2 regions of the Clostridium tanneri genome follow, and region 1 is predicted to be linked to the other one. Evidence: a T-box and tRNA genes for the amino acid it is inferred to sense, from the RefSeq annotation. Region 1 holds a T-box; the other holds one or more tRNA genes.
What was found. A T-box is a leader RNA that pairs with one kind of tRNA and senses whether it is charged. The one in region 1 lies ahead of metG (methionine--tRNA ligase), so its partner is inferred to be a tRNA-Met.

Region 1 (7,619 bases):
GATGTATATACGGAATTAACAGACGGATATGTATCAGCTGAAGGTGGTAAAATTACATCATCTAAAATACTAACAGGTAGTTCAAGTGGTGAGAAGTACAAAGTTGTAGTATATAGTAAGAGAGCAAACACCACAGGCGCTCATAAAGATATAAACACTGATTATGATAACTATTACGTGGATTACTTTAGAGTTGTTGATAGCACAAATATAGGAGATAGCCAAGTTTCTAATTACGGTATTACTCTTGATGAAATGATTAATATTCAGAAGAATGTAGAGTCAAAACCGGTTTTTGTAGAGTATAGCGATATGAGCAATGAAGCAAGTAAGAATCACATTAAGTATTATGTTAATCCTAGTAATTTTTTAGATAACTATGGAAAATACCAATTTTTAAAGTTAACTTACTCCGAAGGCATTACTGCAGAGGATTTAGATAACATATTAAAAGGAAAGGGCATATTAGAAGGAAAAGGACAAGTATTCTTAGATGCAGCTAAAGAGGCCAATATAAATCCTGCTTATCTAGTTTCTCATGCGCTATTAGAAACGGGAAATGGAAAATCTCAATTAGCTAATGGGGGAATTAACGATAGTAGTGGTAACCCATATTACGGTGTGCCAGTATATAATTTTTTTGGAATAGGTGCTTTTGATGTAGAGCCTAATTTGAATGGAACTAGAACTGCCTATGAAAATAAATGGTTTTCTCCGGAAGAAGCGATTATGGGAGGAGCAAAATGGATTTCACCAAGATACATAAATAATCCAAATGGTAAACAGGACACATTGTATAAGATGAGATGGAATCCTGAAAAGCCTGGAACTCACCAGTATGCAACTGATGTTTCTTGGGCATATAAGCAAATTCCACGAATGTATAATATTATGTCTCAAGTTAAAAATCCTGTATTAAGTTTTGAGATACCTAAGTATAAGTAGGAATATAAATAATAAGCAGCTAGATTTACTGGTAAATCTAGCTGCTTATTATTTATATTATGTTATTCAAGAATACCTTCTTCTTTTAAAATTGTTTCGAGTTGTGATACTTTTTCTGCAAGAAACATAAATTTTTCTTTTAAAACATCTTTAGGAAGGTTTTCGTTGTTAAGACTTTTCTCCATGTATTCAATAGTTGAAAGAGCCTCATCAATATCCTGTTGAGCTAATTTTAAGTTATTTTCCTTCATATGAACTCTCCTTTAGTTTAGCATATTTTTAGCTTTATTAAATCCATCCTCATCTATAAATGGTGCACAAAACTCGAAGGTTTTCTCATAGCCGCAACTTGAACAGATACAATCACATACGTCATAAGGTACGTCATCAACAATATCAATTTTTAAGCTTTCAGCTATGTACCCTCCACCACATATTTCACAAGGAGTATCATTTATAACATAGTACTCACTTTCTATATACTTCATTATATCCTTAATGGTCATCTCTAACCTCCAATTATAAAAATAATGCACATCATAAATGTTAACATTCTTAAAATTTATTTTCAATAGTAAATAGAATGAAAGCATAATATTTATGCAATACTGGCTAATTTCTATCATATACATTAATGATAAGTAGTGTCAACAATTAATAAAAGGAGAGAAACAATATGATTAACTTTATATGGTTTTCTATTTTAGCTATCGGAATTATTTTTGGTATTGTTACTGGAAGGGGAGCAGAGGTATCAAAATCTATTATAGTATCAGCAGATTCAACAGTAAAACTTGTTATTGGACTAGCTGGTATTATGTGTTTATGGTGTGGAGTTGTGAAAGTTGCAGAAAGAAGCGGTCTAACAGATAAACTGGCAAAGCTGCTAAGGCCGTTGTTAGGACTAATTTTTAAGGAAGCTGCCAGGGATGAAAAGGCAATGGGAGCTATAGTTATGAATCTTACTGCTAATATGATGGGATTGTCTAATGCAGCAACCCCTTTTGGAATAAAAGCTATGGAGGAACTAAAACGACTTAATAAGAATAAAGATGGTGTAGCTAGTAATGATATGGCCCTATTTTTAGTTTTAAATGCAGCTTGTGTTCAAATAATACCAACTACAGTTATCTCTATACGTGCAGCTGTTGGTTCTCAAAATCCAGCAGAAACTATAATACCATCAATTATTACTACTGGAATAGCGGCTATATTTGGAGTAACAATGTGCAAAGTACTTCAAAGGTATTTTTAAGGAGGAAATAGCATGGATTACATCATAAAATCGATAATCCCCATTATTATTTTCTTAATCGTTGCCTATGGAATGATTAAGAAGGTAAAAGTGTATGAATGCTTTGTAGAAGGTGCAAAGGAAGGACTATATATATGTGTTAGAATTTTTCCTTACTTATTAGCGATGATTATAGCAGTTGGGGTCTTTAGGGAATCTAATGCATTAGATTATTTCATAAGTATAGTGAAACCAGTGGTTAAGTTCATAGGGCTTCCGCCGGAGGTTGTGCCTTTAGTGCTCGTTAAGCCCTTATCAGGAAGTGGAGCAATGGGGATTTTTGCAGAAACATTAAATAAGTTTGGTGCTGATAGTTACATAGGGAGAGTTGCATCAATAATTATCGGGTCTACTGAAACGATATTTTATACCCTTACTGTATACTTTGGAGCTGTTGGGATAAAGAAAATACGACATACCCTTTGGGTAGCTATAATGGCAGATATGATATGTGTCATATTGGCGATAAATATTGTGAAAATTATGTTCTAAGATAAAACTTGTTTGGAAGCTAGAACTATATAGAATTAGTAAAAAATAAAACTATTAGGTGTAAAAAGGAATATTTATTAAAAATTTAGACATCATATTGACAGTATAGAATATATAACATATTATTAATTTAAAATGCTATGAAGGAAAGAGTAGTAAATGAAAATGTCTAAAGAGAGTCGGAAGTGGTGAAAACCGATGACACAATAGTTTATGAACATGGCTCCAGAGCAGGTTATCTAAAAATAGAGTAGGATAGCACGGAAGCAACCGTTATTTTGCAGGGTAATAAGGAATTTTAGGAGAATGCTAAATTTCAATTACTTATTGAGGTCTTTATCGCGAGGTAAGGATAAAATAGAGTGGTAAAGCGTAAGCACGCCTCTATATGAAGGATATCTTCATATAGAGGCTTTTTATTATAAAAATCTAATGTCAAAGTTAAAAACTGAAAAATAAAGGAGGAAAAATTAATGAACAAAAAAACATATTATATTACTACACCGATTTATTATCCATCAGCAAAGTTGCATATAGGAAACACTTATACTACTGTAGCTGCAGATGCTTTAGCAAGATTTAAAAGGCTTACAGGTTATGAAGTAATGTTTTTAACAGGTACTGATGAACATGGTCAAAAGATACAAAGACTAGCAGAGGCTAAAGGGGTTACTCCGATACAATATGTGGATGAAATAGTAGCAGGTATCAAGGATCTATGGGGAATGATGAATGTAAGCTATGATAAGTTTATAAGAACAACAGAGGATTATCATATAAAAGCTGTTCAAGATATCTTTAAGAGACTATATGATCAAGGAGATATATATAAGGACTCTTATGAAGGATGGTACTGTACACCTTGTGAATCCTTTTGGACAGAAACTCAGCTAGCAGATGGAAAGTGTCCTGATTGTGGAAGACCTGTTGAAAAGGCAAAAGAAGAAGCATATTTCTTCAAAATGTCGAAGTATGCCCCAAAGCTTATTGAGCATATAGAAAACCATCCAGAATTCATTCAACCAGAATCAAGAAAAAATGAAATGATAAATAATTTCTTAAAGCCTGGACTTCAAGATCTTTGTGTATCAAGAACTTCATTTGATTGGGGAGTTCCTGTAACTTTTGATGAAAAGCATGTTGTATATGTTTGGATAGATGCCTTAGCGAATTATATAACTGCATTAGGATATGCAGGAGAAAATAATGAACTATATAACAAATATTGGCCTGCAGATGTGCATTTAGTAGGTAAAGATATTTTAAGATTCCATACTATTTATTGGCCAATTATGCTTATGGCCCTAGGAGTTCCACTTCCAAAACAGGTTTTTGGTCATGGCTGGCTTTTAGTAGACGGTGGAAAAATGTCAAAATCTAAAGGAAACGTTGTGGATCCAGTAGTTTTAGTAAACCATTTCGGGACAGATCCTGTAAGATATTACCTACTAAGAGAAATTCCTTTTGGATCAGACGGTTTATTTAACAATGAGATATTTATAAAGAAGATAAACTCAGATTTAGCAAATGACTTAGGTAATCTTTTATCAAGAACTTGCACAATGGTAGAAAAATATTTTGATGGTATAATACCAGCACCAACAGCAAAAGATGTTATTGATAACGAACTTATAAACCTTGCTTTGGAAACTCCTATAAAGGTAGAAAAGAATATGAATAACTTGAGAATTCCTGAAGCATTAGATAGTATATGGGAGCTTATATCAAGATCTAACAAATATATAGATGAAACTACTCCATGGATACTTGCAAAGGATGAATCAAATAAAGAAAGACTTGGAACAGTGCTTTATAACTTAGCAGAATCCTTAAGAATAACTTCCGTATGTCTTTCAGCCTTCCTTCCTGAAACAAGTGAAAAAATCAATAAGCAGTTAAATGTAGAGCTAACTAGTTGGAATAGTGTAGCCGCTTTTGATGGAACCAGTGCAGGAACAAAGGTTAATAAGGGAGAAATCATATTCCCAAGAATAGACGTAGAAAAGAAAATTGAAGAGTTAAATGCTCTTAAAGAACAGCAGTTAGGTGAGAATAAACCTAAAATGCAACCTTTAAAAGAAGAGATAACGATTGAGGATTTTGAAAAAATAGACTTAAGAGTAGTTAAGGTTTTAGAGTGTGAACCTGTAAAAGGAGCTAAAAAACTTCTTAAGTTAAAGGTTGAATTAAATGGAGAGGAAAGACAGGTAATATCAGGTATAGCTAAACATTATAAACCTGAAGATTTAGTAGGAAAATATGTAGTATTAGTTGCTAACTTGAAACCTGTTAAGCTTAGAGGGGAACTTTCACAGGGAATGATACTAGCAGCTTCTACAGATGATGATAGTAAGTTATTTACAGTTTCTATACCTGGAGAACTTCCAACTGGAAGCGTAGTTAGATAAAAGTATATAAATTATCATTTACTATGAGGATTATTAGAAGAAAGACTGATTATAGAACAAATTGATTTAGAAATACCCTATATGATAATAATCCTATGGGGTATTTTTATTAACAAAACTTGTAAATAAGTAGGGAATTTTGTTTACATGAGAAGTTAAATGAGTTTTTACTAAAAATAGCTTGACTATAATTGAAAATGTAATAAAATGGTAATATATTGGTGGCTGTCAATTTTACATATATTTTCTAGGTTAACTAAAAACAAAAGAGTTTACACTTAAGTGTTTGAAATGGAGAAGATACAGATGATGGATAACATTGAACTAGATAAAGCAATTAAAATATTTGATGCTCACGCCCATTATGATGATGAACAGTTTGATGAAGACAGAAATTTAGTAATAGAAGAGCTTAAAAAAAACAATGTAATAGGAGTTCTAAATTGTGGAGCATCTTTAGAGGGATGTGTTCAATCTGTTAACCTTGCTGATAAATACGATTTTTTTTATGCAGCAGTAGGCATACATCCTGAACATGCAGATAAATTCGGAGAGGATACGTTAGTCGAACTAAAAAAGTTGGCTAAGAATGAAAAAGTTAAAGCTATAGGAGAAATAGGGCTGGACTATTATTGGGAGGAGAATCCAGATAGAAAGATACAGAAGGAAGTATTTATAAGGCAAATGGAGTTGGCAAAGGAACTAAATCTGCCAGTAATAATACATGATAGGGATGCCCATGAGGATACTCTGAACATAATAAAACAATTTAAAGGAGTAACTGGAGAAATTCATTGTTTTTCTGGAAGCGTAGAGTTTGCCAGGGAGTGTCTAAAGTTAGGTTATTACATAGGTTTTACTGGTGTTATAACATTTAAAAATGCTAGAAAGATTATAGAAGTAGTTAAAGAAGTTCCTATTGATAGAATACTATTAGAAACAGATTGTCCGTACATGGCTCCAGTTCCTTTTAGGGGGAAAAGAAATAGATCTGAATACATTAGGAATATGATAGAAAAGGTGGCAGAAATTAAAGATATTAAACCAGAAGAGGTAAGTAATTGGACTATTTTCAATGTTGAGAAGTTGCTAAACATAAGAAAGTAGTGTAAAATCAAAAAGGAATATCTATAATATTAACAAAAAATTAATTTTTGTCATAAAGATTCTCCATAGAGAATATAATTATAATAGTTTAACAAAATTCCACCGAAAGCCGTATTAGACTGTTAAAATAATTTGCTATCATAATATTTTATTTTTTTAGTTTTATGCAGGTATGTGCATTAAACAGTCTAAAAAGCATGAGTGATATTTGACATAAGAAGTTATAGCAATTATAATGATTGATGTCGCTCTTGCCCGGAGGAGGTATTCTTATGGTGGAAAAAATCACAAGTTACTTAAAAAAATACTTTTCCAATGGTCCTAAATTTATTTTCATGTCAGTATCAATAATTCTTATTGCTTTGACAGTATTAATTTTCAGCACAAGGAAGACAATAACAGTTTCTGTTGATGGACAGGATAAACAGATTACTACGTTTAGTAGAACTTACAAAAAAGCTTTAAGCAATAACAATATAGTTGTAGGACCAAAGGACAAAACCACACCTAGTCTGGACAGTAGAGTTGAAGAAGGAAAGAAAATATCCATAAAAAGAGCTGTTAAGGTTCATGTGGAAGCAGATGGAAAGCAGGTAACCATTGAATCAGCGGAACAAAACGTTGAGAAAATGTTGCAAGCTGAAGGAATAGGACTTCAAGATTTTGATAAAGTATATCCAGCAAAGGATTTAGCAATTAAAGATGGATTAAAAGTAGTAATAACAAGGGTAGAAACTAAGGAAGTAAAAGAAAATAAAAAAATAGATTATACAACGGTTGTAAAAAAAGATGATGAAATGGAACAGGGCAAAAATAAAGTTATACAAGAGGGACAATTAGGAGAAAAAGAAACTGTAACCAAAGTTATTTATGAAAATGGTAAAGAAGTTTCAAGAAAAGTAATAACTGAAATAATTAAAAAACAGCCTGTACAAAAAGTTGTAGCTATGGGAACACTTAGCACATATACCCCTTCCCGTGGAGGAAAAGTTGCTTATACAAAATCCATGAGGATGAGGGCTACTGCGTATACTGCAGATTATGAAAGTACAGGTAAAAGTCCTGGTAATGCCGGATTTGGAATTACAGCAACTGGAACTGTTGCAAAAAGAAACAGTAATAGCTATAGCTCTATAGCAGTTGATCCAAGAGTTATTCCACTTGGTACAAAGCTGTATGTTGATGGGTATGGATATGCCGTTGCAGAAGATACTGGTGGAGCTATAAAGGGAAACAAAATAGACTTGTTTTTTAATTCTAGTTCAGAAGCGGACAACTGGGGCGTTAGATGGGTAAATGTTTATGTGGTTAAGTAAAGTAGGAGCTTAAGTAGCTCCTACTTTTCTTTTAGGAAAATTGCTATGTCTACCATT
Region 2 (7,619 bases), on a different contig from region 1:
TACCTTACCTGCTGCTTCACTCTCATAATCAAGTATTCCATCACTTATCATTATTATAAAGTCACCATTTTTTATTTTCTTTTTAGTTATGTCAATATCTGGTTTGTCCAAAACACCTATAGGTAATGTCTTAGATTTTATTACCTCAACCTCATCTCCCCTTTTTATAAAACTAGCTACAGCACCTACCTTCATGAAGTCTATCTCTCCCTCATATAAATCTATACTACTTAAATCTAGGGTAGAAAATTTCTCATCCTCAGAGAACTTTATGCTCATTAAAGAATTAACGGTATTTATAGCTGTAAGTTTATTAAAGCCTACCTTAGCAAACCTCTCTATTAATTCTACTGCAGCGCTACTTTCCTGTCCTGCCTGGGGACCTGACCCCATTCCATCACTAATTATTGTCATATAAGTTCCATCTGAAAGTTTTCCAAAACTATAACTATCCCCATTACATTTTTCCCCTTCTTTACTCTTTCTGCTAACATATGCTGCTACATGATATTTTGGAGTTTCTTCGAAGGTCACGTTACAGGACTTCATTAGAGGATCTATATTGCACCCCTCATCACTTATACACATACATTTTCCTGTGACCTCATTAATTAAAGGCAGAACTTTCTTTATACATAATTGACTTCCGCCACAAGCCTCCATAGATATATTTATCACTAGTCTATCATTTTTATTGTTAAAGCAAAATACATCCCTATATGTGATATTATTTTTATTTAATATTCTCCTTATACTATTTTCAATGTCAACATTAAATTTTATATCAACATTAAACTCTTCTACTATCTCAGATACAGAGTTACCCATGTTACTAATCTGCTGCGATAACAGTTCTCTACACTCACTTAGCCTACTTCTCCACATCTCATTAATTATATAGTTATTTACGATTTCTTCTGTATTCTTTATAAGTGCAGAACGTCTTGTACACTTTCGCTCTATTTCAAAAGGTATTTCTTTCTTGCTTTCCTGATAGTTTTGTATCAATTCTCCGAAAGCGTTGTAAGTATAAAAAGTTTCTCTTCTCCAGCACATGGATTTCATATTACAATCTGCACAAACTCTGTCCGCAAGATTTTCTATTAACGCACTACTCTTATTCTTTAGAGTAAGTTTGTCGTTGTCAGCTAGTTTTTCAAGAGTATGGGACATGTTACCTAATACATCTGCAAAACTATTTAGTTTGTCCATTAATATTTCTTTAATCTTTTCAGCATAGTTTTCTCTGAGATGTTCCTCTTTTTTCTGCCAGTCTAATTCTAACTCCAACTTTTTATAGAACTTTTCAGGAATAGCAATAAATACTGTGCTGCTTAGAACAACCTCTATGATCTTGAATTGTACACCTATATCCGAATACATCTTGAGTACTGCAAAGGCTACTAAATAAGCTAAGGCGCTCATCAATTTTCCTGTTTCCCTAAATATACCAGATATTAATCCACACAAACCGTAAACGCCAATAAAGGTAATCATATCATTAGATGTCACACCAATTATGGTACCCATAGCTACTCCCGCAGCTGCACCAGAAGAACTTCCTTTTATGTACCCAACTACTAGAATAAATGTTAAAGCTATTATATTCCTTAAAGATACCCCTTGAATACTTGTCCCCCATGTTCCTGCAATAGCTAAGGATATAGTTATACACATACTGATTATTTCTTCATTACTATATAAATGTCTAGTTTTTAACTCCTTGAAGCATATTATAGAATAATTAATAATAAAATATAGTGGAAATATGCACATGACTTCAAAAAAAGAGTTTAAAAAAGCTATTACAAATGCAATTTTAACAATAAGTAACTTATAAAATAAAATTTCTATAAAAGCAACACCAAATATTAGTAATAATTTCCTTTTTCTATCCATATACTTTATTATATGAGTTAAGAGCATTAAAGAAGCAGTTATTATAAAATACATAGGCAAATTCTTAACATTGTTATATAACGAAACATATCCTAATAACGTACCACAACCTGATACTAATGCTATCCTTCGCTCCTCTGAAACAATTACTGCAACTAGGAATGCTAATCCAAATGGAGCCATAAGATTTATCATAAGTACTCTGCCAATAAGGAAAGCTGATAAAAAATAAATACCTAACGTCATTATTATTGGTAAATCCTTAAGCCTATATTTTTTTTCCTCACCTTTTAATTTTCCAATTCTTTGATACGGAAAAAGCTCTACTCCGTACTGCATTACATACCACCCACCTTATAGAATTACTTTCTTTATTATAGCAATCGTAATTGGAAATAAATGTCATAAGGTGATATGCGTATATATTTTTTTTAGGACATATATTTCTATGTTTTTTTATAATCATGATATTTAGACAATTAAAGGGCAAAAAAAATATTTTCCAATATATTCCATGTCACATGAAATAGTTTTTTTTATATTTCAACATTATAATATATAAATTTTAATTTTAAATTAAAATTTAAGATTTATTGTTTTTTATTCGAAATTTATCTGGTAAGACTATAAGATAAGCAAAATAAAAAAACCTGTGGTTAAACCACAGGTTTTGGTAGCGGAAATAGGACTTGAACCTACGACACTTCGGGTATGAACCGAATGCTCTAGCCAGCTGAGCTATTCCGCCATATTTTAAATTGGTTGCGGGGGTAGGACTTGAACCTACGACCTTCGGGTTATGAGCCCGACGAGCTGCCAACTGCTCCACCCCGCGATATTGGTGCTGAAGACCGGAATCGAACCGGTACGGGTTTTAAGGCCCGCAGGATTTTAAGTCCTGTGCGTCTGCCAGTTCCGCCACTTCAGCGTTATATGGTAGCGGAAATAGGACTTGAACCTACGACACTTCGGGTATGAACCGAATGCTCTAGCCAGCTGAGCTATTCCGCCACGTTTTAAATTGGTTGCGGGGGTAGGACTTGAACCTACGACCTTCGGGTTATGAGCCCGACGAGCTGCCAACTGCTCCACCCCGCGATATTGGTGCTGAAGACCGGAATCGAACCGGTACGGGTTTTAAGGCCCGCAGGATTTTAAGTCCTGTGCGTCTGCCAGTTCCGCCACTTCAGCATTGTCATCACTTGTTATTTCCTGACGACATAATAAATTATATTATATATATCTACTATTGTCAACAACTTTTTTAACTTTATTTTTTATATTATTTATAAGGTTAAAATGTGTTCTATTTAGCAAGTATTATTTAGCTTTGTTATATTGAATAACATAAAAGAGGCTAATACATAGCCTCTTATAAACTAATAATTTGAAGTTCTTCTATATCCTCTACCTTTTGTGTCTTGGTGCTTTTTCAAATCCTGAAATCTCTCCTCACTATCTTTTAAGAACCTAGATAGTCTATCTTCGAAATTCCCTTGGGATTGCTTACCTTTTTCCTTTGACCAATCTATTTCAGCTGGTTTAAAGGTTTTTTTCTCTGGCATAGCCTGTTTTATTGATAGGCTTATCTTTCCATTATCATCTACTGAAATTACTTTAACCTTTACTTTGTCCTTTTCTTTTAGATGATCCCTTATATTTTTCACATAAGTATCTGACACCTCAGATATATGGACTAAACCTGTTTTACCATCAATTTCTACAAAAGCTCCAAAACTAGTAATGTTAACTACTATCCCCTCTAGTATGCTTCCTGCCTTTAAGGTCATATTAAAAAGACTCCTCCTTAAATAAAATAATGTTTATATTAAATTATAATTTAAACCTAAGTATTAATTTTTACTATCTATTACAGGAGTCTCACCTTGTTTAATAAGACCTAGTCTTTCTCTTGCTAGCTTCTCTATATACATGTCTGATTTGGACATTTTAACTTCATCCTGTAATTTCTGATTTTTTTCTTTTACCTTTTGTTCCTCTATCTTTTTATCTGATATTTGGCTTTTTATCTTATGCATAGTTATCTGTTGACTTATAAATATATAAAATACATAACAGATTATTAAAACAATGATTATACTTTTTCCTTTGATTTTATTATTCATGTGTAATCACCATATTCCCTCAAAGGAGATTATTTTTATAAAGGCCATATCTATATTTTAATTTGATTTTCAATTTTCTTCAAGCTATTTTTTATAATTTCCTTTATTTTTTCTTTTAATGCTATAAACTATAACTTGAAAAGGGTATAGTATTAAGTTTCTGCTAATTCTAAGCACCTTTCCTAGTATTCCTAATACCTTATATTGAGATTTTATGAAAATATGACTTAACAATTTAATATAAAGATATATACCTATAGCTATGCACATATAGACATATGCACCTATGTATGCATAATTTGTGTATAGCAGGAATATAAATACTACAACAGCTGTAAATATCCAAAACAAGGTATCTTCAATAAAAGTTATTATCTTGTTTACACTACTAAATCCTCTTATTAGTCTATAAGAATCGAATAATACACCAGTTATTATTCCTGCAATTAGGCTAAATATAACTAACCTAAATTGTTCACTTATTGAGATTATCATAGTTGCACCTATTTAAATAGTTTTGAAACTAAGCTTTGTTTTTCTTTTTTAATTTCACTATTAGTATAAATACAGGAATTTATAGTGCCTACTATTATAACATCCCCATTTTGAACGTCTAATTTATTCATCTTAAGTCCTGCTCCTTTGATATTAAGACTCCCTAGGTTAGTATTTAGTACTATCTGCTCTTCATTAAAGCTTATTACCTCTACTACTCCGTTTAGTATTAATCTTTTTCTATTTTCAAGATTCAGAACACTCTTTTTTTCTTCTAACTTTGTTTCTTTTTTCTCCATAACATCCCCTCCACTTGTAACTAATATATGCGAAGGTATGTTAGATTATTACTCTTCCTCCTCTTCCTCACCAGCGATAATATCATACATTCCTTGGGCATTTTCCTTGGTTACATGCTGTGCTATGTTCTTAATCTTAGCCTTTAGTACCCTATTAGCATATTGTATCTCAATAATATCTCCTTCCTTAACCTCTGTTCCTGGCTTTGCTACTTTGCCATTTATACTAACCCTACCACCTTCACAAGCTTCCTTTGCTACTGTTCTTCTTTTTATTATTCTGGATACTTTTAAATATTTATCTAGTCTCATCTCAAATTCTCCTTATCTAAAACAAAAAACCTAGATTTACACCCAGGTTTTCTGAAAATACTCTCAAAATTAGCAAATTACTTATTTACTTTATCTTTAAATTCCTTACCAGCTTTAAATACTGGAACAGTTGATTCTGGTATAGTTATTTCTTCTTTAGTTCTTGGGTTTCTGCCAACTCTTGCAGCTCTTTTTCTTGTTTCGAAAGTACCAAATCCAACTAGCTGAACCTTATCTCCATTCTCAAGTGTCTCTTCAACACTTTCTATAAATGCCTTTAAAGCTGCTTCTGCATCTTTTTTTGTTATTTTTGACTTTTCTGCTATGCTTGCAATTAATTCTGACTTATTCACCTTTTTTACCTCCTTAATATTGAGTATGCCTATACACCAGCATACTAGCTTATTCTGCACGGATTTTAAAAATCCTTCTTTTTTATAGAGTTTTTGCATATAAATCTAAATTTTCTTACACTTAGCCTCTTCCCAAAGCTCATCCATTTGTTGAAGTGTCATATCTGCCATATCAACATCTCTGGACTTTGCTATTTGTTCTATGTATGCAAAACGATTTATAAACTTCTCTATAGTATAATTTAATGCAAACTCAGGGTCTATGTCAAGGAATCTTGCAACATTTACGGAAGCAAATATCAAATCCCCTATTTCTTCTGTTATTTTTGCCCTGTTTTTCCCTTTATATACATTCTTTACTTCATAATATTCTTCTAAAACTTTTTCTAGTGCACACTCTACTCTATCCCAGTCAAAACCAACCTTTGCAGCCTTTTTTTGAATCTTCTCTGCTCTTATCAAAGCAGGAAGACTCTTAGCAACATGTTTTAATTCATCTGTGTAACTTTCAAGTCCCTGTTCTTTCTTTTTAATCTCATCCCAATTTTCTAATACCTCTTCAGAATTGTTAACACTCAATGTTCCAAAAACGTGCGGGTGCCTTCCTATCATTTTACTACATATAGCTTTAATTACATCATTTATGTTAAAGAACCCTTCTTCCCTACCTATTTGAGCATGAAATACCACTTGAAGCAATACATCTCCTAACTCCTCCACTAACTTATCATCATTTTTTTCGTCTATAGCCTCTAAAACTTCATAACTTTCTTCTACAAGATACTTCTTTAGGCTATCATGTGTTTGTTCCCTGTCCCAAGGACATCCTTCCTCTGACCTCAAGGTATCCATTATAACCAATAGATCATTAAAATCATTTGTTGAACTTAGGTCTTTAGGTATATATAGAGAGGTTAGGTAATCTATGTCACTCTGCCTGTCTAACTCATACAGAGGAATCTTTCTCACGCTCTCCATGCCTTTTATACCAGCAGCCCTAACAAAATATATCTCCATATCATCTTTATAGTATTCCATTAATGCAAGCTTTACCTCTGAAGCAATAAATTTATCGTATACCTGGGTTATTACTGTTCCAACTCTCTTATCTAAAACTTGACTCCTTATGTCAAAGGCATCTATTATTTTAAGTCCTTCTACAGGATCTATCTTTAAACTTTCCATAAGTGCATCTACAAAGCTTACTGCAGTCATCAATTCTGTTGCTACACTATTATTTTCACAGAGTTTTATTAGTATACTTACAGACTTTTCTGCAACTAGTGGATGACCGGGTACAGCATATACTATATTACCGAACTCTTCATGAGCACTTATTAAGTCTTCTGCAATAGAGTTATATACTTCTTCAAAGCTTTCCGATCTATCATATAGGTAATCATAACTTTGAAACTCTATATTGTTATTCTTTAAATATTCTACAGTGGGATGCTTTTCTGTTCTTAGATATACTCTTGATGAATTTCTAAGTGCCTCTACTGTTCCTATAGTAAGAGCGTCTTTGTCTCCTGGTCCTAAGCCTACTATTTTAATCATCTGTATTCTCTCCTTTACCTTTTAAGAAACCTATTTTTTATATAGCTGTACTTGAATATCCCAAATACAACTACTAACACCGAGTATACAACTACTCCCGAAAGAATAGCTGCTAAACAGGCTATTCTACTACTTATGGTATAATTATAGACATTCATATAAATAATTACAACAGCTATTACCATTAAAAGGGCTGCAAATAATGGCTTTACCACTATTTCAAATGTCTTGATATCTACTTTTAATTTTCTTTTTAATAATCTTATATTTAAAGCAGAGGCAACAATATATCCTGCTGTACTTCCTATTATAGCCCCATATATATTAATATGACTCATCGGTACCATAAATAATGTTATAAATACTTTTATTATACAACCTATCCCTAAGTTTATTACAGGAAGTATATATAAGCCTACTCCTTGTAGAATAGATGTGGAAGTCTGTGCAATTATTATAAAAGGAACAGCTAGTGCAGAGTATTGTAGTATTCTGAATCCGTCAGATTGTCCTGGAAATATTAAATCTAAAATAGGATAAGCAAGACTAAATAGTCCTAGACAAGAAGGTAATGCTAT

Region 2: it encodes a tRNA-Met, which carries the amino acid that the T-box ahead of metG (methionine--tRNA ligase) is inferred to sense. The anticodon was not compared.

Annotation. Positions count from the first base shown of each region.
Region 1 is NZ_JARUJP010000020.1:26,120-33,738, forward strand. It holds gene P8V03_RS14875 (glucosaminidase domain-containing protein) at 1-945, shown strand, start outside; gene P8V03_RS14880 (hypothetical protein) at 1,008-1,196, opposite strand; gene P8V03_RS14885 (metal-binding protein) at 1,209-1,451, opposite strand; gene P8V03_RS14890 (nucleoside recognition domain-containing protein) at 1,622-2,200, shown strand; gene P8V03_RS14895 (spore maturation protein) at 2,213-2,731, shown strand; T-box leader at 2,863-3,120, shown strand; gene metG (methionine--tRNA ligase) at 3,205-5,139, shown strand; gene P8V03_RS14905 (TatD family hydrolase) at 5,446-6,246, shown strand; gene P8V03_RS14910 (resuscitation-promoting factor) at 6,519-7,562, shown strand.
Region 2 is NZ_JARUJP010000011.1:101,803-109,421, reverse strand. It holds gene spoIIE (stage II sporulation protein E) at 1-2,238, opposite strand, end outside; tRNA gene P8V03_RS11050 (tRNA-Met) at 2,571-2,647, opposite strand; tRNA gene P8V03_RS11045 (tRNA-Met) at 2,659-2,734, opposite strand; tRNA gene P8V03_RS11040 (tRNA-Leu) at 2,739-2,827, opposite strand; tRNA gene P8V03_RS11035 (tRNA-Met) at 2,834-2,910, opposite strand; tRNA gene P8V03_RS11030 (tRNA-Met) at 2,922-2,997, opposite strand; tRNA gene P8V03_RS11025 (tRNA-Leu) at 3,002-3,090, opposite strand; gene P8V03_RS11020 (S1 domain-containing RNA-binding protein) at 3,279-3,689, opposite strand; gene P8V03_RS11015 (FtsB family cell division protein) at 3,753-4,025, opposite strand; gene yabQ (spore cortex biosynthesis protein YabQ) at 4,110-4,520, opposite strand; gene yabP (sporulation protein YabP) at 4,529-4,819, opposite strand; gene P8V03_RS11000 (RNA-binding S4 domain-containing protein) at 4,868-5,131, opposite strand; gene P8V03_RS10995 (HU family DNA-binding protein) at 5,209-5,583, opposite strand; gene yabN (bifunctional methyltransferase/pyrophosphohydrolase YabN) at 5,590-7,041, opposite strand; gene P8V03_RS10985 (putative polysaccharide biosynthesis protein) at 7,056-7,619, opposite strand, start outside.